Regions from separate parts of the Pseudomonas extremorientalis genome, predicted to be linked through region 3. Evidence: riboswitches for the same ligand, from Rfam matches in the RefSeq annotation. Region 3 holds a riboswitch; each other region holds the start of a gene.

What was found. A riboswitch is a leader RNA that binds a small molecule or an ion and turns the genes downstream of it on or off. The one in region 3 is predicted to bind cobalamin.
Region 1: it holds a riboswitch for cobalamin, as region 3 does, so the genes downstream of both, LUU92_RS19365 (ABC transporter substrate-binding protein) here and LUU92_RS12725 (CbtB domain-containing protein) in region 3, are expected to answer to the same signal.
Region 2: it holds a riboswitch for cobalamin, as region 3 does, so the genes downstream of both, cobO (cob(I)yrinic acid a,c-diamide adenosyltransferase) here and LUU92_RS12725 (CbtB domain-containing protein) in region 3, are expected to answer to the same signal.

The regions. Positions count from the first base shown of each region.
Region 1 is NZ_CP089519.1:4,309,918-4,317,499, reverse strand. Features, by position in the region: gene tspO (tryptophan-rich sensory protein TspO) at 1-96, shown strand, start outside; gene LUU92_RS19390 (alpha/beta hydrolase fold domain-containing protein) at 96-1,013, shown strand; gene LUU92_RS19385 (hypothetical protein) at 1,187-1,411, shown strand; gene LUU92_RS19380 (GNAT family N-acetyltransferase) at 1,408-1,905, shown strand; gene LUU92_RS19375 (ABC transporter ATP-binding protein) at 2,065-2,829, opposite strand; gene LUU92_RS19370 (FecCD family ABC transporter permease) at 2,826-3,830, opposite strand; gene LUU92_RS19365 (ABC transporter substrate-binding protein) at 3,827-4,837, opposite strand; cobalamin riboswitch at 4,940-5,134, opposite strand; gene LUU92_RS19360 (DNA/RNA non-specific endonuclease) at 5,171-6,097, opposite strand; gene LUU92_RS19355 (M4 family metallopeptidase) at 6,228-7,289, shown strand; gene LUU92_RS19350 (protealysin inhibitor emfourin) at 7,304-7,582, shown strand, end outside.
Region 2 is NZ_CP089519.1:4,649,410-4,656,991, forward strand. Features, by position in the region: gene cobD (threonine-phosphate decarboxylase CobD) at 1-137, opposite strand, end outside; gene cbiB (adenosylcobinamide-phosphate synthase CbiB) at 130-1,038, opposite strand; gene bluB (5,6-dimethylbenzimidazole synthase) at 1,035-1,685, opposite strand; gene LUU92_RS20865 (cobyrinic acid a,c-diamide synthase CobB) at 1,682-2,989, opposite strand; gene cobO (cob(I)yrinic acid a,c-diamide adenosyltransferase) at 2,986-3,597, opposite strand; cobalamin riboswitch at 3,677-3,923, opposite strand; gene LUU92_RS20875 (C40 family peptidase) at 4,089-4,628, opposite strand; gene LUU92_RS20880 (C40 family peptidase) at 4,773-5,402, opposite strand; gene hda (DnaA regulatory inactivator Hda) at 5,612-6,316, opposite strand; gene LUU92_RS20890 (AI-2E family transporter) at 6,520-7,582, opposite strand, start outside.
Region 3 is NZ_CP089519.1:2,849,191-2,856,772, forward strand. Features, by position in the region: gene cobM (precorrin-4 C(11)-methyltransferase) at 36-782, opposite strand; gene LUU92_RS12715 (cobalamin biosynthesis protein) at 852-1,244, opposite strand; gene LUU92_RS12720 (CbtA family protein) at 1,241-1,942, opposite strand; gene LUU92_RS12725 (CbtB domain-containing protein) at 1,954-2,142, opposite strand; cobalamin riboswitch at 2,240-2,445, opposite strand; cobalamin riboswitch at 2,570-2,769, shown strand; gene cobW (cobalamin biosynthesis protein CobW) at 2,863-3,924, shown strand; gene cobN (cobaltochelatase subunit CobN) at 3,928-7,582, shown strand, end outside.

The sequences.
Region 1 (7,582 bases), 1.5 Mb from region 3:
CTGGATTTGATCACCGGCTTGATCCTGTTCCCCTACCTGGCGTGGCTGTGCGTGGCAGCGGCGCTGAACTTTTCGATCCTGCGGAATAACCGCTGATGGCCCACAGAACCTGGCCCGCCAGTGACCCGGAACTGGCCGAGATGCGCCGCTTCAACCAGAAGCTGGCCTGGATGCCGCGCTTCAAGATCCGTAATCGCGTCACACCGCGCCTGATCCAGGCGCTGTTGCGCACCAGCCAAATGCTTAAGAAAGCGCCGGCTGCTGAATGCAAACTGGTCGACTCCGTACCCGTGCGCATCCTGCGGCCGAGCGGCAAGCCCAAGGGCGTGGTGCTGGATATCCACGGTGGCGGTTGGGTGATCGGCAATGCGCAGATGGATGACGACCTCAACCTGGGCATGGTCAACGCCTGCGAGGTGGCGGTGGTGTCGGTGGATTATCGGCTGGCGGTCGACACGCCGGTGCAAGGGCTGATGGACGACTGCCTGGCGGCGGCGCGTTGGTTGCTCACGGCCGATGAATTTGTCGGCCTGCCGGTGTTCGTGGTCGGCGAATCGGCCGGCGGGCACTTGGCGGCGGCGACATTGCTGGCGTTGAAGCAATGGCCGCAACTGCTCCAGCGCGTATGCGGGGCGGTGTTGTATTACGGCGTCTACGACCTTACCGGCACCCCAAGCGTGCGCGCGGCGGGGCCGGACACCTTGTTGCTGGACGGCCCGGGCATGGTCGAGGCGCTGCGCATGCTGACCCCGGGGTTGAGTGATGATGAGCGTCGGCAGCCGCCGTTGTCACCGTTGTATGGCGACTTCGAGGGCCTGCCGCCGGCGTTGATGTTTGTGGGGGAATTGGACCCGCTGAAGGATGACACGCTGTTGATCGCGGAGCGGTGGCCGGGGGCTGAGGCGCATTTGTTGCCGGAGGCGGCGCATGGGTTTATTCATTTTCCGGTGGTGATGGGGGGGAGCGTGCTTGCTTATAGCCGCCAGTGGATCAGTGCCCGACTGGGGAGATGATCATTCAAGCCGCCATGTAAGCGTGCGTACGTCTGGGATAAAGGGCAGTGGGGTGTGCGAGTTGCGCCTGTGAGTGCTGCCGGCAAGACGGTAAAGGCTGATCCATTGAACTTAAAAACTGATCGATGAGTCAGGTTAATCAGCTGCTCTTCTTCACCTCCCAGGACTTTTCCATGCGCGAATACACCCTCAGCTACCTGTTCAACGATGAATCCCGCACCCACGTGTTCGAACTTGAGCAATCCCGGTTGTCGATACATGAGGCGGCGTTGCACCTCCTGCAGCTGCATTTCGGCGATGCCGAGAATGGCTTGATCCTGCCCCCTGCGGATGCAAGCCCGGAAGAAATTCTGGAGCAGGCGCAGGTGTTGGGGATTACGCAGATAGCCATTGTATGAGCCCAAGGCTCAGCATTCAGGCGGTCGCGACGGCGGATATCCCTGAGGTATTGAGGTTCGTGCTGCAAGCTCGTTCCGAGCTTTTCCCCAAGCTCAATGCAGAGGGGATGCCGGCAGACTTGGCGCGTTTCGAGGCGGTCTATCTGCAGGGCCATGGGCAATTTCTGATCGCTTGCGCTGAGGGGCAGATTGTCGCTGCCATTGGCTACCTACCCTATGATGGACGTTTCCCGCAGTTGAATTACCAAGGCCGCAAGACGGTGGAGGTGGTGCGGTTGTTTGTGCTTCCCGCCTTCCGTCGTTTTGGCCTGGCGAGGCAGTTGTACCGCGCACTGGAAGCGCTGGCGCAGGCGGATGGGGTTGAGGTGATGTACCTGCATACCCACCCATTTTTGCCGGGGGCGATTGAGTTCTGGGTTCGGCAGGGGTTCGAGGTGGTGGATGTGGAAGCAGACCCGGTGTGGCGGACGACGCATATGCAGCGGTCCCTGTAGGCCTGTTGTGGCGAGCGGGCTTGCCCCGCGTTGGGCTGCGCAGCAGCCCTGAAACCCTGCGCCCCGGTTCGACCTGGAGGAATGCAGCGGCCTTATTGGGGCTGCTTCGCAGCCCAACGCGGGCAAGCCCGCTCGCCACGATAAACCGCTATTCCAGTATCAAGCGGAACGCAGCCGCAGGATCTGCGCCCCATCAAACGGGTCCGTCAGGTAATGCGCCTGCACGCCGAATGTCTCGTGCAACCGCTGCGGCGTCAGCACTTGCAGCGGTTTGCCCAGCGCCACCAACCGCCCGCGATCCAACACTGCCAGGCGGTCACAGGTCAGTGCCTGGTTAAGGTCATGCAGCGCAATCAAGGTCGTCACGGGCAGCGCCTGCACACCCTTCAAGATCGCCAGCTGATGCTGGATATCCAGGTGATTGGTCGGCTCATCCAGCAACAGAATCTGCGGCCGTTGCGCCAAGGCGCGGGCGATGTGCACGCGCTGGCGTTCACCGCCCGAGAGGCTGCGCCAGGCGCGGTGGCTCAGGTGGGTGGCGTCGACGTCGCGCAGGGCCTGGCGCACGATGGCATCGTCCTCGCTGGACCACGGGCTCAGCGCCGACAACCATGGCGTACGGCCCAGGGCCACGGCGTCGAATACGCGGATGGCGTCGTCGGTGTCGGCCTGTTGCTCCACCACGGCCAGTTGCTGCGCGATGGCGCGGCGGGACAGCGTGCCCAGGCGCTGGCCGCCCAGCAGCACTTCGCCGGACGCTGGTGCACGTAGCCCGGCCAACAGCTTGAGCAAGGTGGATTTGCCGGAGCCATTCGGGCCGACGATGCCGAGGGTTTCACCCAACTGCACGTCCAGATGAACATCCCGCAGCAACTCGGCCTCGCGCACCTTGAAGCCCAGCCCGCGGCAGCTCAATACGCTCATCGCGCATTCCTCCGGCCGATCAGGATCAGCGCAAACACCGGTGCACCGACCAGCGCGGTGACCACGCCGACCGGAATCACCTGGCCCTTGATCAGCGTGCGCGACAGCACATCCGCCGCAATCAGGAATAACGCGCCACCCAAGGCGCTGGCGGGCAACAGCCGCGAATGCCCGGTGCCAAGCAACAGGCGCACGGCATGGGGAATCACCAGCCCGACAAAACCGATAGAGCCGACAATCGACACCATCACTGCCGTCACCAGCGCCGCGCAGCCCACCAGCACAAATTGCACGCGGCGCACCGGAATACCGAGGGACGCCGCCGAGTCGCTGCCAAAGGTAAACGCATCCAGCGCCCGGCGGTGCCACAGGCACACGGCCAAGCCGGCGACCGCCACCGGCACCGCCAGCCACACCGAGGGCCAACGCACGCCGCTTAGATTGCCGAGCAGCCAGAACAGGATGCCGCGCGCCTGTTCGGAGCTGGCCGACTTGGTGATCAGGAACGCGGTGAGCGCATTGAACAATTGCGAGCCGGCAATACCGGCGAGGATGATCTGGCCGGTGCCACTGACCGAACCGCTGGCCCGCGCCAACAGGATCACCAGGGCAAACGCCGCCATCGCGCCGATAAACGCGCCCGCCGACAACGACACCAAGCCGCCGCCCACACCCATCAACGCCACCAGCACCGCACCGGTCGAAGCGCCGGCGCTGATGCCCAGCAAGTAGGGATCGGCCAGCGGGTTGCGCAACAGCGATTGCAAAATCACCCCGCAGGTGGCCAGCCCGGCACCGCAGGCGGCGGCGACCAGGGCGCGGGTGAGGCGGTAGTTCCACACCACGCCTTCATCGATGGGGTCGAGCACGTAGCCGGCGCCCCACAGTTTGTTGGCGAGTACCTGGAGCACCACCTGTGGCGAGATGGCGGTTTCACCAATGGCCACGCCGGCGAGGACGGCAACCAGGAGCAGGGCCAGGGCGAGCAGGGCGCGCATCATTTTGGCAGGTCGTAGCCGTCGATGGCCGTGGCCAGTTGTTCAAGGCCGTCGAACATACGGATGCTGGCCTGCAACGCCAGGGCGTCGAGGATGATGATGCGGTTGTTTTTCACCGCGTCCATGTTGCGCGTTACCGGGTCGCTGCGCAGGAAGGCGAGTTTCTTTTCATGGTCGTCGGCCGGGTAGCGGCGGCGGTCCATGCGCGCGATGACGAGGAAGGTCGGGTTGGCCTTGGCGATGGTTTCCCAACCCACGGCGGGCCACTCTTCATCGGACTGCACCACGTTGGAAAGGCCCAGGGTTTGCAGCATGAATTCGGGGATGCCCTTGTGGCCGGCCACGTATGGATCGCTGGCCATCTCGGCACTGGAGAACCACACCAGCGCGCTGGCCTGCTTGAGGCCTTTGCCCTGCACGGTGGCGACGGATTTGGCCAGGCGCGCCTTGAGTTCGTCGTTCAGCTGCTGGCCGCGCTCCTGCACGTCGAATATCTGCGCCAGTTGGCGGATGCTTTTATAGATAGTCTCGATGCGAAACGGCTCCAGCCGCGTGCCGTCGGCGCCCACCAGGTTGTCCTTGCCTTCGCAGTCGGAGGGCAGCAGGTAGGTGGGGATCTTCAGTTCATGGAACTGCTCGCGGGTGCCGACCACACCTTGCGCGCCGACCACCCATTCCAGCTCGGCGGCCACCAGTTGCGGGCGCTTGGCGATCACGGCTTCGAAGCTCGGTTCGTTGTTGGCCAGGCGCTCGATTTTATCGTTCTGTGCCTTGTACTGCGGCAACACACTGTTGAACCACAGCGAGGTGCCGACCACTTTATCGGCCACGCCCAGGGCATACAGCATCTCGGTGGCGGCCTGGCCGATGGTCACGCTGCGGGTGGGAGCTTGCGCAAAGGTGATCTGGCTGCCGCAGTTTTCCACCGTCAGCGGGTAGTGAGTGGGCGCGGCTTGGGCCAGGGCACAGAAGCCAACGCCTGTGAGCAGGGCGGTAACGCGTGGCAGCATGGGGCGATCTCCGAGTGAAGCGTACGTGCCATTCGGAAATTCACTCTCGGGCTCCGGGGGAGCGACAGGCAAGAATGTCCTTCCCGGACACCCCGCCGGTTAGTGATTGAGCTTGGGCCGGCAGGTCTCCTGACTGATGCGTCGTCGCCAGGCTCCAGCCTTCCCGGACGAGGTCCAGTGGCATCGAGGAGCAGGCTCGGCATCTACAGTTGCGGGGGCAGTTCCGGTTGGCGCGGGTGTACCGCGCCTCGGATTCCCTATTAGTCCCGTTTGGGAACCGGCGCGGTATGGTAGTTGATTAAGGCGGGGCGACATAGCCCACGGCGTGCCCGGTCAGAGACGAATGTCCTCGGGCCCCTGGATCAGCGCTTCGATGCGCGTGCCGGTGGCGCGTTCTTCGTTGCTGAAGCCGTCGTAGTCGGCCAGGTTGCCGAAGCGGATGCCGGTCAGGCGCTCGATCTGGATCACGCTGCGCTGGTAGGTGCGCAGTTGGCCGAACACCAGGTCCAATTGGCCCAGTTCGCGGCTCTGATCGATCATGTAGGCGCTGGCCGAAGGCTTGCCGTCATCGCTCAGGTAGGCGACCACCTTCCAGAACGCCTTGGGGATCTGCACGCCCCGGTAAATGCGGTCGTCGTCGGCGAACACCGGGCCGCTGAACACCGTGGCCCGGGCTTTCCAGCGTTGGGTGTTGTCGAGGATGTAGTCTTCGAGTTCCAGCCAGGTCTTCTGGTTGAACCCGCTCATCTGCGGCGAGCAGTTGGTGAAGTGGAAGGTGTCGAGGTTGGCGGTTTGCGCCACGTCGCCCCAATTGGGGTCCTGGCGGCGCACCAGGTGGCCGCGGTCCAGGCCATTGCCGGCGTAGAGCGCTTCGCCGACTTGGGCGTCGACCGGCAGGCGGCCATCGTAGGCCCAGGTGTCGTTGCTGCGGATGATGTCCACATGCTGGCCGCCGTCGATGTTGACGCCCACATACAGCGCGAGGCGCTTGGCGCGTGACATCGTTATGGAGAAGTGCGTGTAGTCCAGGCGCTTCTGGGCATCGCTCGCCAATGCTTCTTCCAGTGTGGGCCAGGGCACCCCGAAGCTGCCGAGAAAGTCTTCTGCGTAGCCACTTCGGTCCTTCAAGTCTTTGGCCGGTGTGACGCGGGGTGTCGCTGCCCTGGCCTCCAGCAGCGTGGGGCTCGGCGCGATCAACGGGCGCAGGTCGGCGAGCCGGGGGCGGTAGGCGAGGTCGATTTTGGTTTTACGTGCGGGCATCGGTCAGTCCTCCTTGGATAAACACGACTGCAACATAGATTAATGACAATTGATCATACGCACTAACCCCTGGGGGCTATCCTCAAACGGTCACCCGGACGTTCAGCACACGCCAACAAGGAGCCAGCCCATGTGTGATCGCCATTACCGTAACCCGATTTTCTGCCTGATCCCGCCCTATATGCTCGACCAGATCGCGCGTAACGGTGACAAAGCGCAACGGGATGTCGCGCTGCGTACCCGCGCCAAGGACAGCACCTTCCGCTCGCTGCGCATGGTCGCGGTGCCCGCCAAGGGCCCGGCGCACCTGGCGCTGGCCATGGGCGCCGACAAGCGACGCTCGATCTACAGCGCCGAGGGCAGCGACAGCCTGCCGGGCAAACTCATCCGTGGCGAAGGCCAGCCCGTCAGTGGCGACGCGGCGGTGGACGAGGCCTATGATGGGCTGGGTGCCACCTTCGACTTTTTCGATCAGGTCTTCGACCGCAACTCCATCGACGATGCCGGCATGGCCCTGGACGCTACCGTGCACTTTGGCCAGAACTACAACAATGCGTTCTGGAACTCGACCCAGATGGTGTTCGGGGATGGGGACGGCGAGCTGTTCAACCGCTTCACGGTCGCCCTCGACGTGATTGGCCATGAGCTGGCCCACGGTGTGACCGAGGATGAGGCCAAGCTGATGTATTTCAATCAGTCCGGCGCGTTGAACGAGTCGTTGTCGGACGTGTTCGGTTCGTTGATCAAGCAATATTCGTTGAAACAAAAGGCCGAGGACGCCGATTGGCTGATCGGCAAAGGGCTGTTTACCAAGAAGATCAAAGGCACCGCGCTGCGCTCGATGAAAGCCCCCGGCACCGCGTTTGACGACAAGCTGCTGGGCAAGGACCCTCAGCCCGGACACATGGATGATTTTGTGCAGACCTACGAGGACAATGGCGGGGTGCATATCAATTCCGGTATTCCCAACCATGCGTTTTACCAGGTGGCGACGAAAATCGGCGGGTTTGCCTGGGAACGTGCCGGGCGCATCTGGTACGACGCGTTGCGTGATGCGCGGTTGCGGCCGAACTCAGGGTTTTTGCGCTTTGCACGCATTACCTACGATGTTGCCGGTCGCCTCTACGGCGCGAACAAGGATGAGCAGAAGGCGGTCAAGGAGGGCTGGAAGGCGGTCGGTATTTCAGTCTGACGTGAGGAGCAACCATGCAAATTTCGCTGAAGGAAAACGGCGGGCCTGCTTTTTTTCCGGGCCTGGCCAAGCCGCGTACGGTTGAGCTGGACAGCCTGCCCGAGCAGGACCAGCAGGAGTTGCGGCAGTTGGTCGAGGCGTGCGACTTCTTTCAACTGCCGCAAAGCAGTGAACCCGCGCCCGGTAACCCGGGCCAGGTGCATTACACCCTGACGGTGAAGGAGGACCAGCGCGAACACACGGTCTGTGTGCTCGCGCCAGTGAAGTCGCAGGCGCTGGAGGGGTTGGTGCAG
Region 2 (7,582 bases), 1.8 Mb from region 3:
CGCGCCCAGGCACGCAGGGGAATCTCGGGGATCGGCCAGGGCCAGGGCGCGAGCCCGCTGGACAGGTCGAGCCAGTCGGCTTCGGCTATCCCGTACTGAATCGCTGCCTTGCGCAGCCGGCCACCATGCTCAAGCATAGAATTGCGCCCCCGCGCACAGGATCAACAGCCACAACCATACGCCGCGCTGCACCAGTTGCCAGCCCCGATCGATGGAATCGGCATCCGCCGCCGGGCCTTCGCCCAGTTGCGGACGATGGTGCACTTCGCCGTGATAGATCGCGGCACCGCCCAGCTCCACGCCCAGGGCGCCCGCACCAGCGGCCATGACCGGGCCGGCGTTGGGGCTGTCCCAGGTCGGGCCCTGGGTGCGCCAGCATTTGAGCGCCAGCCGGGTCTTGCCCAGCAACGCGTAGGTCAACGCCACCAGGCGTGCGGGAATGTAGTTCAGCACATCGTCGATTTTTGCCGCCGCCCAACCGAAGCGCTCAAAACGCTCGTTGCGATAACCCCACATGGCGTCGAGGGTGTTGCTCAGGCGGTAAAGCACCACGCCCGGCACACCGGCCACCACAAACCAGAAAATCGCAGCGAACACCGCATCGCTGCCGTTCTCCAGCACCGATTCGGTGGCGGCACGGGCGACTTCGGTGCGGTCCAGCTCGCTGGTCTGGCGGCTGACCAGGTAGCTCACGCGTTTGCGCGCCGCCTCCAAGTCATCACTGCGCAGGGCCTGGGCCACCGGGATCACATGCTCGCCAAGGCTGCGCATGCCAAGGGCGCAGTACAACGCCAAGATCTCCAGTACCCAGCCAATGTAAGGCGCCCACGACAAGGCCGTAGCCAGCAGCGTCAGCGGCACCACGGCGATAAACCACGCGGTCACGCCATGGCTGCGCCAGCCACGGCCACCGGTATTGAAACGTTGCTCGATGCGCCCGGCAAAATCGCCGAACGCCACCAGCGGATGCCAGCGCCTGGGTTCGCCCAGCAGCGCATCCAGCGCGACTGCAGCGACACACAGCAAGGCCACACTCATTGACTCACTCCCCACGCATTTTCATACAACATGTCACTCAAGGGCCGAGGCTCGGTCCAGCCTTCGAGCTGCAACATCGGTGCCGGGTAGAACTCGGCTACCGGCCCCAGGCACAACACGGCCAGGGGTTTCGCACCGGGCGGCAAACCCAGCAGATCGGCCAGCGCCTGGGGTTCGAACAACGAGACCCAGCCCATGCCCAGGCCTTCGACCCGCGCCGCCAGCCACAAATTCTGGATAGCACAGGACAATGACGCCATGTCCATTTCCGGCAGGGTGCGACGCCCGAAGATGTGCCGCTCGCGATCATCCATCAACGCCGCCACCAACACTTCGGCACAGTCGTGAATGCCTTCGACCTTGAGCTTCATGAACTCATCGGAACGCTCGCCCAGGGCTTCGGCGGTGCGTAAGCGTTCTTCTTCCACCACCTGTTGAATCTGCCCACGCAACTGGCGATCGCTGATGCGAATAAAGCGCCAGGGCTGCATCAGGCCGACGCTGGGCGCCTGGTGTGCGGCCTGGAGCAAGCGGTGGAGCAGCTCGGGGGCGACAGTGCCGCCGCTGAAGTGGCGCATGTCGCGGCGTTCGGCGATGGCGCGGTAGACGGCGTCGCGGTCGGCCTGGGGAAAAGCGTTGTCGCTCATAGTGCTGGATCGGGCGCGAACAATGCGGCCACCGCCTGGGGATTGGATGGGAAATAGAAGTGTACGTAGGACGCCGTCATCCGCCCCTGCCGATACACCGCCTCGGCACCGCGCCCGCCATTGGGGCTCAGGCCACGGGCAATCGGTTGCCATTCAGTGGTGGTCAGGGAATGGTGATAGGTATGGCCACGCAGGGTGCCTTCCGGCAATTCGACGCTTTGCAGGGCCAGGGCCGCCAGTTTCTTTTGCATCACCGCGTCGCCCTGCAACAGGCCGAGCAGTTCAGCGCGGATGCCGTCGACATCGGTCAGCGAGTCCAGCAGGTAGAGCATGCCGCCGCATTCGGCAAGCAAGGGTTTGCCGGCCGCGTGGTGAGCGCGAATGGCGTCGAGCATCGGGATGTTTTCCGACAGCGCCTGGTGGTGCAATTCGGGGTAACCACCGGGCAGGTAGAGGCTGTCGGCATCGGGCAATTGGCGATCGTGAATCGGCGAAAAAAACTTCAGCTCAGCGCCCATTGCGCGCAGCAGGTCGAGACTCGCGCCGTAGGTAAAGGCGAAGGCCTCATCGCGGGCCACGGCAATGCGCACGCCCTTGAGCAACGGCTCAGCCTCGATCACTTGGGGCGCAGCGAACGTCACCGGCGGCGGCAAGGCGACTTCGCAACTGCTGCCCAACGCTTGGGCGGCGGCGTCCAGGCGTACATCGAGGTCATTCAGTTCGCTCGCTTGCACCAGGCCGAGGTGGCGACTGGGCAGTTCGATACCGGTCTCGCGTGACAATGCGCCATACCAGCGCAGGCCCTCGGTGAGGCTGCCTTCGAGCAGTTGCGCATGACGCAGGGTGCCGACACGGTTGGCCAATACGCCGGCGAATGGCAGATCCGGCTGATAGCGCGCCAGGCCCAATGCCAACGCGCCGAAGGTCTGCGCCATGGCCGTGCCGTCGATCACCCCCAGCACCGGCACGCCGAAGTGTCGCGCCAGGTCGGCGCTGGAGGGTGTGCCGTCGAACAGGCCCATCACGCCTTCGATCAGGATCAGGTCTGCCTCCCCCGCCGCTTCCCACAGCAAACGACGACTTTCCTGCTCGCCCACCATCCACATATCCAACTGATACACCGGCGCACCGCTGGCGCGTTCGTGGATCATCGGGTCGAGAAAGTCCGGGCCGCATTTGAACACGCGCACCTTGCGCCCCAGGTTGCGGTGCAAACGGGCGAGCGCGGCGGTGACGGTGGTTTTGCCCTGGCCGGACGCCGGAGCGGCGATCAAAACGGCAGGGCAATGACGGGGCTGATTCAAAGTTCGACGCCCTTCTGTGCCTTGATACCCGCCTGGAACGCGTGCTTGAGCATGCCCATTTCGGTGACGGTGTCGCCCATTTCGATCAACTCGGGCTTGGCGCCGCGGCCGGTGACCACCACGTGTTGCATCGGTGGACGGGCTTGCAGGTCGCTGAGGACCTGGTCCAGGTCGAGGTAGCCGTGCTTGAGCGCGATGTTCAGCTCGTCCAGCACCACCAGGCCGATGGAGGGGTCTTGCAGCAATTCGCGGGAGACCGCCCAGGCGGCCTCGGCGGCGGCGATGTCGCGCTGGCGGTCCTGGGTTTCCCAGGTGAAGCCTTCGCCCATTACATGGAAGCGCACTTGCTCGGGGAAGCGACGGAAGAACAATTCTTCTCCAGTGCTGTTGCGCCCCTTGATGAACTGCACCACACCGCACTGCATGCCGTGGCCCATGGCACGGGCCAACATGCCGAACGCGGAGCTGCTTTTACCTTTGCCGTTGCCGGTCAGCACCAGCAGCAGACCGCATTCGTTGGGGGAGTTGGCGATGCGCTCGTCGATCACGGCTTTTTTGCGCAGCATGCGCGCCAGGTGGCGTTCGTCGCGGTCGGGGGAATCGGTCATGGCAGCTCTCCGTTGGGGCTGGACAAAAACGGCGGGCAGGAAAAAAGAAAAGCAGACAGCCAAGCATCGCCCACCGTGATGCTGTTGGATGTTGCAGGCCGGTCTCCGGGCTCATGAGTGGCGTGCTGGCTGAAGGCAGGCCAACGCTGCGCCTTCCCATATCGCAGGCGATACAGTGGCAAAAGGCAGCGTCTTGACTCATTTACCGTTGCGGGGGCAGCGCCGGAATCGCGGCGGCACTGTGTAGAAGTGCGCTCACTCACCGGCTTCCCTGTTTCACTCTGTCGACCCGTGGGTCACAGAGCACCTGGAACAAGCGGCGAAGGGTAGTAGGTTGGGGGTGGAGCGTCAATTAAAGCAACTTGAAGTCGACACAAAACAACTGTGGGAGGGGGCTTGCCCCCGATGGCGGTGGATCAGCCCAGTTATCTTTAGCTGACACACCGCTATCGGGGGCAAGCCCCCTCCCACATTTCGATTCGAGTCTGGCGCTAAGGATTGCGTGCCAGGTTGCCCGGCAACACGCGCTTGGCGCTCAAATAGGCATTCTGCCAATAGGCCTTGGACAACGTGTCCAGCTTCACCGTACCGCCGGTTTGTGGCGCATGCACAAAGCGCCCTTCACCCACGTAGATTCCGGCGTGGCTGACCTGGGAACCGCCACCGGTGGCGAAGAACAGCAGGTCGCCGGTCTGCAGGTTCTGCTCGCTGACGTCCTGCGCGCGCATTACGATCAACTCGCGGGTGGTACGCGGCAGGGAAATCCCGGCGGCATCGCGGAAGACAAACCCGATCAGGCCGCTGCAATCAAACCCGGAGTCCGGCGTGTTGCCGCCCCAACGGTAAGGCGTGCCGACCAGGCCCAGCGCGCGGAAGAGTACGTCTTCAGCTGCGGGCGAGAAATTCTGGGTGGAATAGTTGAACACCGGCTTGGGCTTCACCGCTACGGGAGCGGGCGGCGGTGTGCGGCTTGCGCAGGCGCTGAGCAGCGCGGCGCAAACAATGAGAATCAGGCGGGCCGAGGTCGACATGTGCAGAACAATCCTGGTCTGGATGCGGCTTTCGCTGCCGAACGCTGAAAACCAGAACGCGCAAGCAAAGCTCGCGCGAACGGATTACAACAATGTCCAGGGATTCTAGCGCTTACACGTCAAACTTCAAGTATCACTTTAAGTTTACTTGCTAGCGGTAACCGTCGTCGGGGCCATGGCGAGTGCGCGCTTGGCTTCGATGAAGGTTTTGCTCCAGTAGCTGTCACCCAGGTTATCGACCCGGACACCGCCACTGCGACGGCTGCTGGAGTGGATAAACTGGTTATCGCCCAGGTAGATACCGGCGTGGCTCACACGACCACGGCCTGCCGTACTGAAGAAAAGCAGATCACCAGGCTTGAGGTTGTTGCGTGCGACCAACGGTGCATTCACGTTGATCATTTCGCGGGTGGAGCGCGGCAGATTCATGCCGGCCTCTTCACGAAACAGGTAGCCGATGAAACCGCTGCAGTCGAAACCGGCTTCAGAGGTACCACCGAAACGGTAACGGGTACCGATCAGGGACATGCCGCGTTCGAGGATGCTGTCGGCCAGGACTGGAAGCTGATAAGGCTTGTTGCCGGCGAAGTCGGCCAGTTCCTTTTCCGTTGCGACTTCTTCCTCATAAACAGAGGCAGATTGTGCAGCAACGAATTTTGCCTGATTTTGAACCTGTGGTTTCTGCTGATCTGCCACCTGCTGAGGGTGGGAGGCGCAACCAAACAACAGGGTAACGAGTGCGAGGGGCACGAGGGGTGCGAAGCGATTTAGCATGGGCACGACCGTGGCTGATATGTAAAGAAGTCGAGACTATGCCTTCTATCACATCGATTTGCAAATTCAATCGTGCTCTATGTGACTTCGCGATTGGACTATGACATCTAAGCCGTAATTCCATTTATCGGTTCGAATGCGAAGCCCAGCCGGCAGAAACGCAGGTTTTCTGGCGCCCGTAAAATGGCGAACCACGCAAATTCAATGAGTTACCAGCCCAACGTTTCCTTGAGAAAAGGGATCGTCAATTTTCTTTGCGCCTGCAAGGACGCCTGATCGAGCTGCTCGAGCAAATCGAACAGCGCACTCATGCTGCGGGTGCCTCGAGTAAGGATAAAGTGCCCGACTTCGTCGGTGAGGTGCAGGCCGCGACGGGAGGCCCGCAATTGCAGGGCACGCAATTTGTCTTCGTCGGACAGCGGGCGCATCTGGAAGATCAGCGCCAGGGTCATGCGCGACTTGAGGTCGGCCAGCTTGATCGGCAACTCGCGTGGCGAAGTCGACGCGGCAATCAGCAGGCGCCGACCGCTGTCACGCAAGCGATTGAACAGGTGAAACAGCGCTTCTTCCCAATCCGCCTTGCCGGCGATCGCCTGCAAGTCATCCAGGCACACCAGTTCGTATTGCTCAAGGTGATCGAAGATGCCGATACCGCGATCCATCAACTCGGCCAACGGCAGGTACACCGCCGGTTCGCCCATCTGCTCGAACCGCAGGCACGCAGCCTGCAACAGGTGGGTACGCCCTACGCCGTGCTTGCCCCACAGATAGATCAGGCTTTCAGTCCACCCGGCGTCGGCTTCGCAGAGCCGCTCGACATAGCCGAGTGCAGCGGCATTGGCGCCTGGGTAGTAGTTGATGAAGGTGGCGTCGTCACGCAGACGCACACCCAAGGGCAGCTGAATCGGTTTCATGCTGACTGAACGGCTCCGAACGAACCGTTAGTGGCCTCTGTGTAAAGTTTGCAAAGTTTATACCCGTGACGCCGGGCGCACAATGCAACAGACCCCAAGCAAAATCAAAGGTTTGCGTTAACTTGTTGGATTTATGCAGATTGTTTGACGGACCGCCCCCAGAAAAGACAAACCCGGCCTTGGCCGGGTTTGTGAAGATAGAGTTACAGGTCGGGATCTTCAACCCCCGTATAAGCATCCGAATCCTTGTACAGATCGTGCACATGGCGCACCAGCACCATGATCACTGCAGCCACCGGCAACGCCAGCAGGATGCCCGTGAAGCCAAACAACTCACCACCCGCCAGAATCGCAAAGATCACCGCCACCGGATGCAGACCAATCCGATCCCCGACCAACAACGGCGTGAGCACCATGCCTTCCAACGCCTGGCCGACCATGAAGACGGCCACGATACCCAGCATCGGGTACAAGTCCCCGCCAAACTGGAACAAGCCCGCGACCAGCGCCGCGCCGATCCCAATCACAAACCCCATATAAGGCACGATTGCGGCCAGGCCGGCGATCAGGCCGATCAACAGACCCAGCTCCAGGCCGATAGCCATCAAGCCGGCCGCGTAGATGATCCCCAGGGCCAGCATCACCAGCAACTGCCCGCGCACGAAGGCGCCGAGCACCTCATGGCATTCCTCAGCCAGCGAAACAATGCGCTCCTCACGGTTGCGCGGCAGCAGGCTGCGGATCTTGGCCATCATGATGTCCCAGTCGCGCAGCAGGTAGAACGCCACCACCGGGATCAGCACCAGGTTGGTCAGCCAGCCGATCAACGCCAGGCTGGACGCCGTCGCCTGGCTGAGGATGACCCCGACAATATCGGTGGTCTGGCCCATATGTTCGCTGATGGCCGCCTTGACCTTGTCGAACTTCCAGAAACCATCCGCCAACCCCAACTTGGCCTGGGCCCACGGCATCGCCGTGTGCTGCAGCCAATCGAGCATCTGCGGCGCCAGCTCATACAAGCGGAACAACTGCTTGGCCAGCATCGGCACCAGCACCAGCACCAACGCCGTGATGATCAAGGTAAACAGGGCGAACACCGTCACCACGCCCCAGGTCCGCGACAACCCGGCTTTTTCCAGGCGATCCACCACCGGATCGAACAGGTAAGCCAGCAGCAACGCGACCAGGAATGGCGTCAGGATCGAATGCAGCAGGAACACAAAAACGCACAGCAGGACAAACCCGCCAAGCCACACCCAACGACGC
Region 3 (7,582 bases):
ATCAATGACTTGTATCTGTTTTGTGATGTTGAATATCAAGGTCGATAAAGATGCGCATGCCCCGCCCGATACAACGATGACTCGCTGAAACTGTCACTCGCCAACACCCGACCCACCACAATCAACGCCGTACGCCGAAACCCTTTGGTCGCCACTTTTGCAGCGATGTCACTGAGGGTGCCGACCGCCCAATCCTGATCGGGCCACGTCGCCCGGTGCACCACGGCAACCGGACAATCCGCGCCATAATGGGGCAGCAGTTCGGCGACGATCCTGTCCAGGTGGTTGACCCCCAGATGAATCGCCATAGTGGTGCCATGTCGCGCCAGGCTGTCGAAGTCCTCACCGGCCGGCATGCTGGTTTTATCCGCGTAGCGGGTCAGGATTACACTCTGGGCAATGTCGGGCAGGGTCAGCTCGGTTTCCAGCAGGGCCGCGCAAGCGGCCACCGCCGTAACGCCAGGGATGATCTGGAACGGGATGCCCAGCTCGCGCAAATGGCGGATCTGCTCGCCGATCGCGCCATACAGGCTGGGGTCTCCGGAGTGCACGCGTGCCACATCCTGGCCCTTGGCATGGGCGGCCTTGATCAGGTCGATGATCTGTTCCAGGTGCAGTTCGGCGCTGTTGGTCACCGTTTCTGCCTGATGACCTTCCAGTACCGCCGCCGGCACCAGCGAGCCGGCATAGATGATCACCGGGCAACTGCGGATCAGCCGTTGGCCTTTGACGGTGATCAATTCCGGGTCGCCGGGGCCTGCGCCGATGAAGTAGACGGTCATGGGAAATCCTGATGAAAAACGGGCGAGCATGAAATCTGCTCATGATCGAAAGGGGCGATTATCGGGTTTTCAGTCGGCGCACGCCAATGCAAAGGTGGCCTGGACGGTTTTCCGGCGGGTGATCAGCAGGCGCGCAGGGGCGTTGGCGAGCTGTTCGGCCAGGGCCAGGGCGGCGCTTTCGGCGATGCCGTAACAGCCGGTGTGGGCAAAAGCCACGTCCGATTTATGGCTCAGCCGGTCGGCATAAATCGCCAGTCGTTCAGCGTTGAAACACTGCAACGGCAGGTTCAGCAGCGCGGCCAAGGCCAGCAGCCCGGGTTCTTCCTGTTTGCGATCAAGACTGGCCAGGGCAGTGATACGGTGGCGCTCGATACCGCCCTCGACGAGGGCGGCGTCAAACAAGGCCAGCAGGGTGTGGACATCACAGCCCTCCCGGCAGCCCAGGCCGACGACCAGTTTCACGCCGAGTATCGATCGTCACGGTTGCGGCGGAACAGCCAGGCGCTGATCAGGCCCAGGGCCAGCCAGAACGCCACGTTGGTCAGCTGCGAAGCAATCTTGAACTGCGCTTCCAGTGCTTCCGGGGCCAGCATCGAATGCACTTGCGGTTGTGGCGCGCCGATCACGTGCGGCACCACCAGGATTGCCGCGCCCAGCGCCTTGAGCAGCCAGTTGCGACCGAACACGATCAGCGCGATACCGGCTGCAGTAGACGCGGCAGTACCGATCCACCAGATCTGCCGTTCGGCCAGGTCAGCGGCGGCGGTGCCCGGCAGCTCGGGCGGCAGGCCCAGGGTAGGCGCCAATACAAAGGTCGCATAACCCGCCAGGCCCCAGAGCAGGCCTTGGGCGGTACGGGTCGGTGCCCGCAGGGTGTACAGGCCGGCCAGCATCAGGGCGAAGCCAACGGCGACCACCAGGTTACCACCCGTGGTGGACAGCACGCGTTGCCAACCGTCTTCAGGCTCCCAGGCTTCGGCGTCATGGGTATGTGCAGCTGCGCCGTCGGCGTGTGCGTGCAGCTCAGCCGCTGCCGGGGCCTTTTCAAAGGTCTCCGCCTGCAGAATCAGTGGGGCGACCCAGAAACTTTGCAGCAAAGTCAGCAACAGGGCAGCCAGAAGGCCGGTGAAACCTGCGGTTTGCGCAATACGCTTGATCATGTCGGCAAGCCTCAGTGGCACGGGAACGCGGCGCTGTGGCGGGTATCGTGGGCAGCGTTGTGTACCGCCTCGATATGCGAGAAGCCGGCGAAATACACCAGGCACGCGCCGAGGATCGACGCACCGATGGCGGCGGTCAGGCGTTGGCCCAAGGTAGAGGTGCTGCTGGTGGCGTGCGAAGTGCTGCTGATGATCGACATGGCGCGTCCCTTTCAGGTGTCAGGGTGAAACGAGCGCATGAAAGCCCCGCGAGCCAGGCACGCAGGGCTTTGAACAGCGCCCGCCCACCGCGGGTTTGTTATCTGATTTTTTCGGGCCGGTCTCCGGGCTTGCGAGGGGCTCAATGCCTGAAAACGTCGCCTTCCCATGCCGACTGGCACAGTGGATATGACGTTTCGCTCGCTTACCGTTGCGGGGGCAGCACCGGACTGTCATGCGTGTGTGCATGAGTCACCGGTTTCCCGTTTCACCCTTTGCAGGGCACCCGAAACAAGATGTGTAGGAGAGCATGGGGGTGGGAGGGGAGTCAATTGGGGATGTGCGTTCTGGGGGCATGTCCGTTACCGCAGCAATGGATATGTACTCAAGCCAACCCAACCCCATCATTGACCATCCCCCAAGCACTGCGTAGCCTTGCACCCTCGAGGTTCTTCGGCCCAGGCCGAAGCTAAGAAGGGAACGCGGTCCAAGCCGCGGCTGCCCCCGCAACTGTAAAGGGTTCAGCTGACTGCCACGCCACTGCCGACAAGGCGGGAAGGCGCAGCCAGCGCCGGTCGCAAGACCCGCAAGCCCCAAGCCAGGAGACCTGCCTCGCAACCGATTTTCTACTTCAACCGGGCGGGGTGATCCGGTGACGAAATCCGCTGCTGCGCGCCGTCGCAGCGCCAATCGTCCCATATGCCCGCCCCCAAGGGCATCCGATGAAAACACTGGCCAAACTCCCCGTTACCATCGTCACCGGCTTCCTCGGCTCGGGTAAGACCACCTTGCTGCGCCACATGCTCGACAACGCCCAGGGCCGTCGCATCGCGGTGATCGTCAACGAATTCGGCGAGCTGGGCATCGACGGTGAAATCCTCAAGCAGTGCTCCATCGGTTGCACCGAAGAAGAGGCCAACGGCCGCGTCTACGAATTGGCCAATGGCTGCCTGTGCTGCACCGTGCAGGAAGAATTCTTCCCGGTGATGCGCGAATTGGTCGCCCGTCGCGGCGATCTCGACCATATCCTCATTGAAACTTCCGGCCTGGCATTGCCCAAGCCATTGGTGCAAGCCTTCCAGTGGCCGGAAATCCGCAGTGCCTGCACCGTGGATGCGGTGATCACCGTGGTCGACAGCCCGGCCGTCGCCGCCGGCACTTTCGCTGCCTTCCCGGACCAGGTGGACGCACAGCGCAAACTCGACCCGAACCTGGACCACGAATCGCCGTTGCACGAGTTGTTCGCCGATCAACTGGCGAGCGCCGACCTGGTGATCCTCAACAAGGCCGACCTGATCAATGCCGAAGACCTGGCCCGCGTGCGCCTGGAAGTCGCCGAGGAGCTGCCGCCGGCGGTGAAGATCGTCGAAGCCAGCAGTGGTCGCTTGCCCCTGGACGTATTGATCGGCCTGGGCGCCGGTTCCGAAGAGCACATCGACGGCCGCCACAGCCACCACGATCATCACCACGAAGGTGAAGACGACCACGACCACGATGCGTTTGACTCGATTTCCATCGACTTGCCGCAAGCCGATGAAGCACTGCTGCTCGATGCCCTGACGCAACTGGTGGTGCAACACGGCATCCTGCGCGTCAAAGGTTTCGCCGCCATCCCGAACAAACCGATGCGCCTGCTGATCCAGGGTGTGGGCACGCGGTTCGACAAACACTTCGACCGTGCCTGGGGCGCTGAAGAAGCACGCACCACGCGCCTCGTGCTGATCGGCCAGGAACTGGACGCGGCGGGCCTCGAAGCGCAACTGCGCGCCGCCCTCAGCGTCTGACCCATGCACCTGCTCAGGACCCAGCCCGGTGGTTTCGTCTCGGACGACAATATTGCCGACCTTGGCCAAACCCCCGCTGACCTGGTGATCCTGTGCAGCGGCGATTCCAGCCTGGCGCTGCTGGCCGAAGCGGCCCGACAGTTGCCCGACGACTACCCGAGCCTGCGCCTGGCCAACCCGATGCAGGTGCAGAACCATGCGTCGGTCGACTTGTACGTCGATGAGGTGCTGCGCCACGCCAAGGTCATCCTGATTTCACTGCATGGCGGTATCGGTTACTGGCGCTACGGCATCGAGCGTCTGGTGGAATTGGCCGAGCGCGGTGTGCAGCTGATCCTGGTGCCGGGGGATGATCGCCCGGACCCGGAACTCAGCGGGCTGAGCACCGTCGGTGCCGAAGAGCGTGATCGGCTGTGGCACTTCCTGCGTCAGGGCGGCCTGGGCAATGCCCTGGATTTCTATCGCTGCCTGGCCAGCGCCTACCTGGGGCGCGCCTATGCCTGGGCCGAGCCCCAAACCCTGCCACGCACGGCGATCTATCACCCGCACCACGCCAGCGCCCGCCTGAACCATTGGCAGGCAGACTGGAACGCCGACTGGCCGGTGGCGGCGGTGTTGTTCTACCGCTCCCATTTGCAGGCGGCCAATACCGGTTTTATCGATGTGTTCTGCCAGCGCCTGCACGCAGCGGGGCTTAACCCGTTGCCGATGGCGGTGGCCAGTTTGAAAGAGCCCGGCTGCCTGGCGGTGGTCGAGGACCTGCTGGATGAGGTCGGCGCGGCGGTGATCCTCAATACCACCGGCTTCGCCCAATCCAGCCCCGAAGCGCCGCATTTACGCCCGTTTCGCCGCGATATCGCGGTGATCCAGGCCATTTGTGCCCAGGACAACCAGCCCGGCTGGGAGGCCAGCGAGCAGGGCCTCGGCCCCCGCGACCTGGCGATGCACATCGCGTTGCCGGAGCTGGATGGGCGCATCATCAGCCGGCCCATCAGCTTCAAGGACCTGGCCTGGCGCAGCGAACGCAGCCAGTCGGACGTGGTGTGCTACCGCGCTGCGCCGGAACGCATGGATTTTGTCGCCGAGCTGGCGCGGCGTTGGGTCGAGTTGGCGAGGGTGCCGAATGCGGAGAAACGCATTGCGCTGATCCTCGCCAACTACCCGACCCGCGACGGTCGCATCGGCAACGGCGTGGGCCTGGATACACCGGCGGCGGCGCTGAACATCCTGCGTGCCTTGCAAGCCGAAGGCTATCCGCTGCCGGACGTATTGCCGGACAGCGGCACGGCGTTGATCCACGAGTTGCTCGGCGGCGTCACCAACGATCTGCACAGCCTCGACTTGCGCCCTTGCCATCAAAGCCTGGGCCTGGACGAGTACGAGGCGATGTTCCAGTGCCTGCCCGAAGCCAATCGCCAGGCGGTGCTGGAGCGCTGGGGCGCGCCGCAGAACGATCCGATGTGCCGCGACGGTCGCCTGATGATCGCCGGCCTGCGCCTGGGCCTGACGTTTATCGGCATCCAGCCGGCGCGGGGTTATCAAGTGGACGCCAGCGCCGTGTACCACGACCCGGACCTGGTGCCGCCCCACGCTTACCTGGCGTTCTACTTCTGGCTGCGCCACACCTACGGCGCCCACGGCGTGATCCATGTGGGCAAGCACGGCAACCTGGAGTGGCTGCCGGGCAAGGGCGTGGGCCTGTCGGAAAACTGCTGGCCCGATGCGTTGCTGGGGCCGCTGCCGAATATATATCCGTTTATTGTCAATGACCCGGGCGAGGGCGCCCAGGCCAAGCGGCGCACCCAGGCAGTCATCATCGACCACCTGATGCCGCCGCTGACCCGTGCCGAAACCTACGGCCCGCTGCGTAACCTGGAGCTGCTGGCGGACGAATATTACGAAGCGCAGTTGCTCGATCCGCACCGCGCCCTGGAGCTGCAGAAGGACATTCTCAAGCTGGTGCGCGAAACCCGCATCGACCAGGAGCTTGAGCTGGAGAGCGACGCCGATGCCGCCGTGTGGTTGCCGCGCCTGGATACCTACCTGTGCGACTTGAAGGAATCGCAGATCCGCGACGGCCTGCATATTTTTGGCGAGTCACCCGAGGGTCGCCTGCGTATCGATACCTTGCTGGCGCTGCTGCGCATCCCGCGTGGCGATGGCCGTGGCCCGCAGTCGAGCTTGCTGCGCGTGCTGGCCAAGGCCTTCGAGCTGGGCTTCGACCCGCTGGACTGCGCCCTGGCCGAACCCTGGACTGGACGCCGGCCGCTGGTGCTACAGAAGATCGACGGGCAGTTGTGGCGTACCGCCGGCGATACCCGTGAACGCTTGGAGCTTTACGCGGCGCGATTGATCGAGCAAGCCCTGGAAGGGCCGCTTGAGCAATTGGAAGAGCCCGGTTGGGAGGACGTGAAGGCCGTAATCGAAAGCCTGCGTATTGTCGTGGCACCTCGGCTGGATGCGTGTGGCCCGGCAGAAATGCGCGGTTTGCTGGATGCCTTGAGCGGCCGTTTCGTGCCCGCTGGCCCCAGTGGTGCGCCGAGTCGTGGGCGTTTGGATGTGTTGCCGACCGGGCGCAACTTCTTCACCGTCGATGTGCGCAACCTGCCTACCACCACCGCCTGGCGCATCGGTTTCCAATCCGCCAACCTGATTCTGGAGCGGCACCTGCAAGACCATGGCGACCACCTGCGCCAACTCGGCTTGTCGGTTTGGGGGACCGCGACCATGCGCACCGGCGGCGATGACATCGCCCAGGCCATGGCGCTGATGGGCGTGCGCCCTGTATGGGCGACGGGCAGCCAGCGCGTGGATGACTTTGAAATCCTGCCCGTCAGCCTGCTGGATCGTCCGCGCGTTGATGTAACGTTGCGCGTGTCCGGTTTCTTCCGGGATGCCTTTGCCAACCTGATCCGCCTGTTCGATGCGGCGGTGCAGGCGGTGGCTGCGCTGGACGAACCGGACGAGCTGAACCCGCTGGCCGCCAAGGTGCGCAGTGAGCGTGAAGCGTTGCTGGCTTCGGGCCTGGACGCAGAGGCCGCGGCAAAACAGGCCGGCTGGCGCATCTTCGGTGCCAAGCCCGGCGCGTATGGTGCCGGTGTGCAGGGCGCGATCGACGGGCGTCTCTGGCAAAGCCGTGAAGACTTGGCCGAGGTTTACCTGAACTGGGGCGGCTACGCCTATGGCGGTTCCGACGAAGGTACTGCCGCCCGCGGGCAATTCGCCCAGCGCCTGAGCCAGGTGCAGGCCGTTTTGCAGAACCAGGACAACCGCGAGCACGACCTGCTCGATTCCAACGATTACTACCAATTCCAGGGTGGCATGCTCGCTGCCGTGGAAACCCTGAGCGGCGACAAGGCCGCCAGCTACCACGGTGATCATAGCCAGCCTGACCTGCCGAAGATCCGCACGTTGAAGGAAGAGCTGAACCGGGTGATCCGTTCCCGCGCCGCCAACCCCAAGTGGATCGAAGGCGTGAAGCGCCATGGCTATAAAGGTGCGTTTGAAATGGCCGCGACGGTGGACAATCTGTTCGCCTTCGACGCCACCACCGCACTGATTGACGATCACCAATACGCACTGTTGGCCGACGCCTACTTGCTCGACCCCGACACCCGGGCCTTTGTGCAACAGCACAACCCCGATGCACTGCGCGACA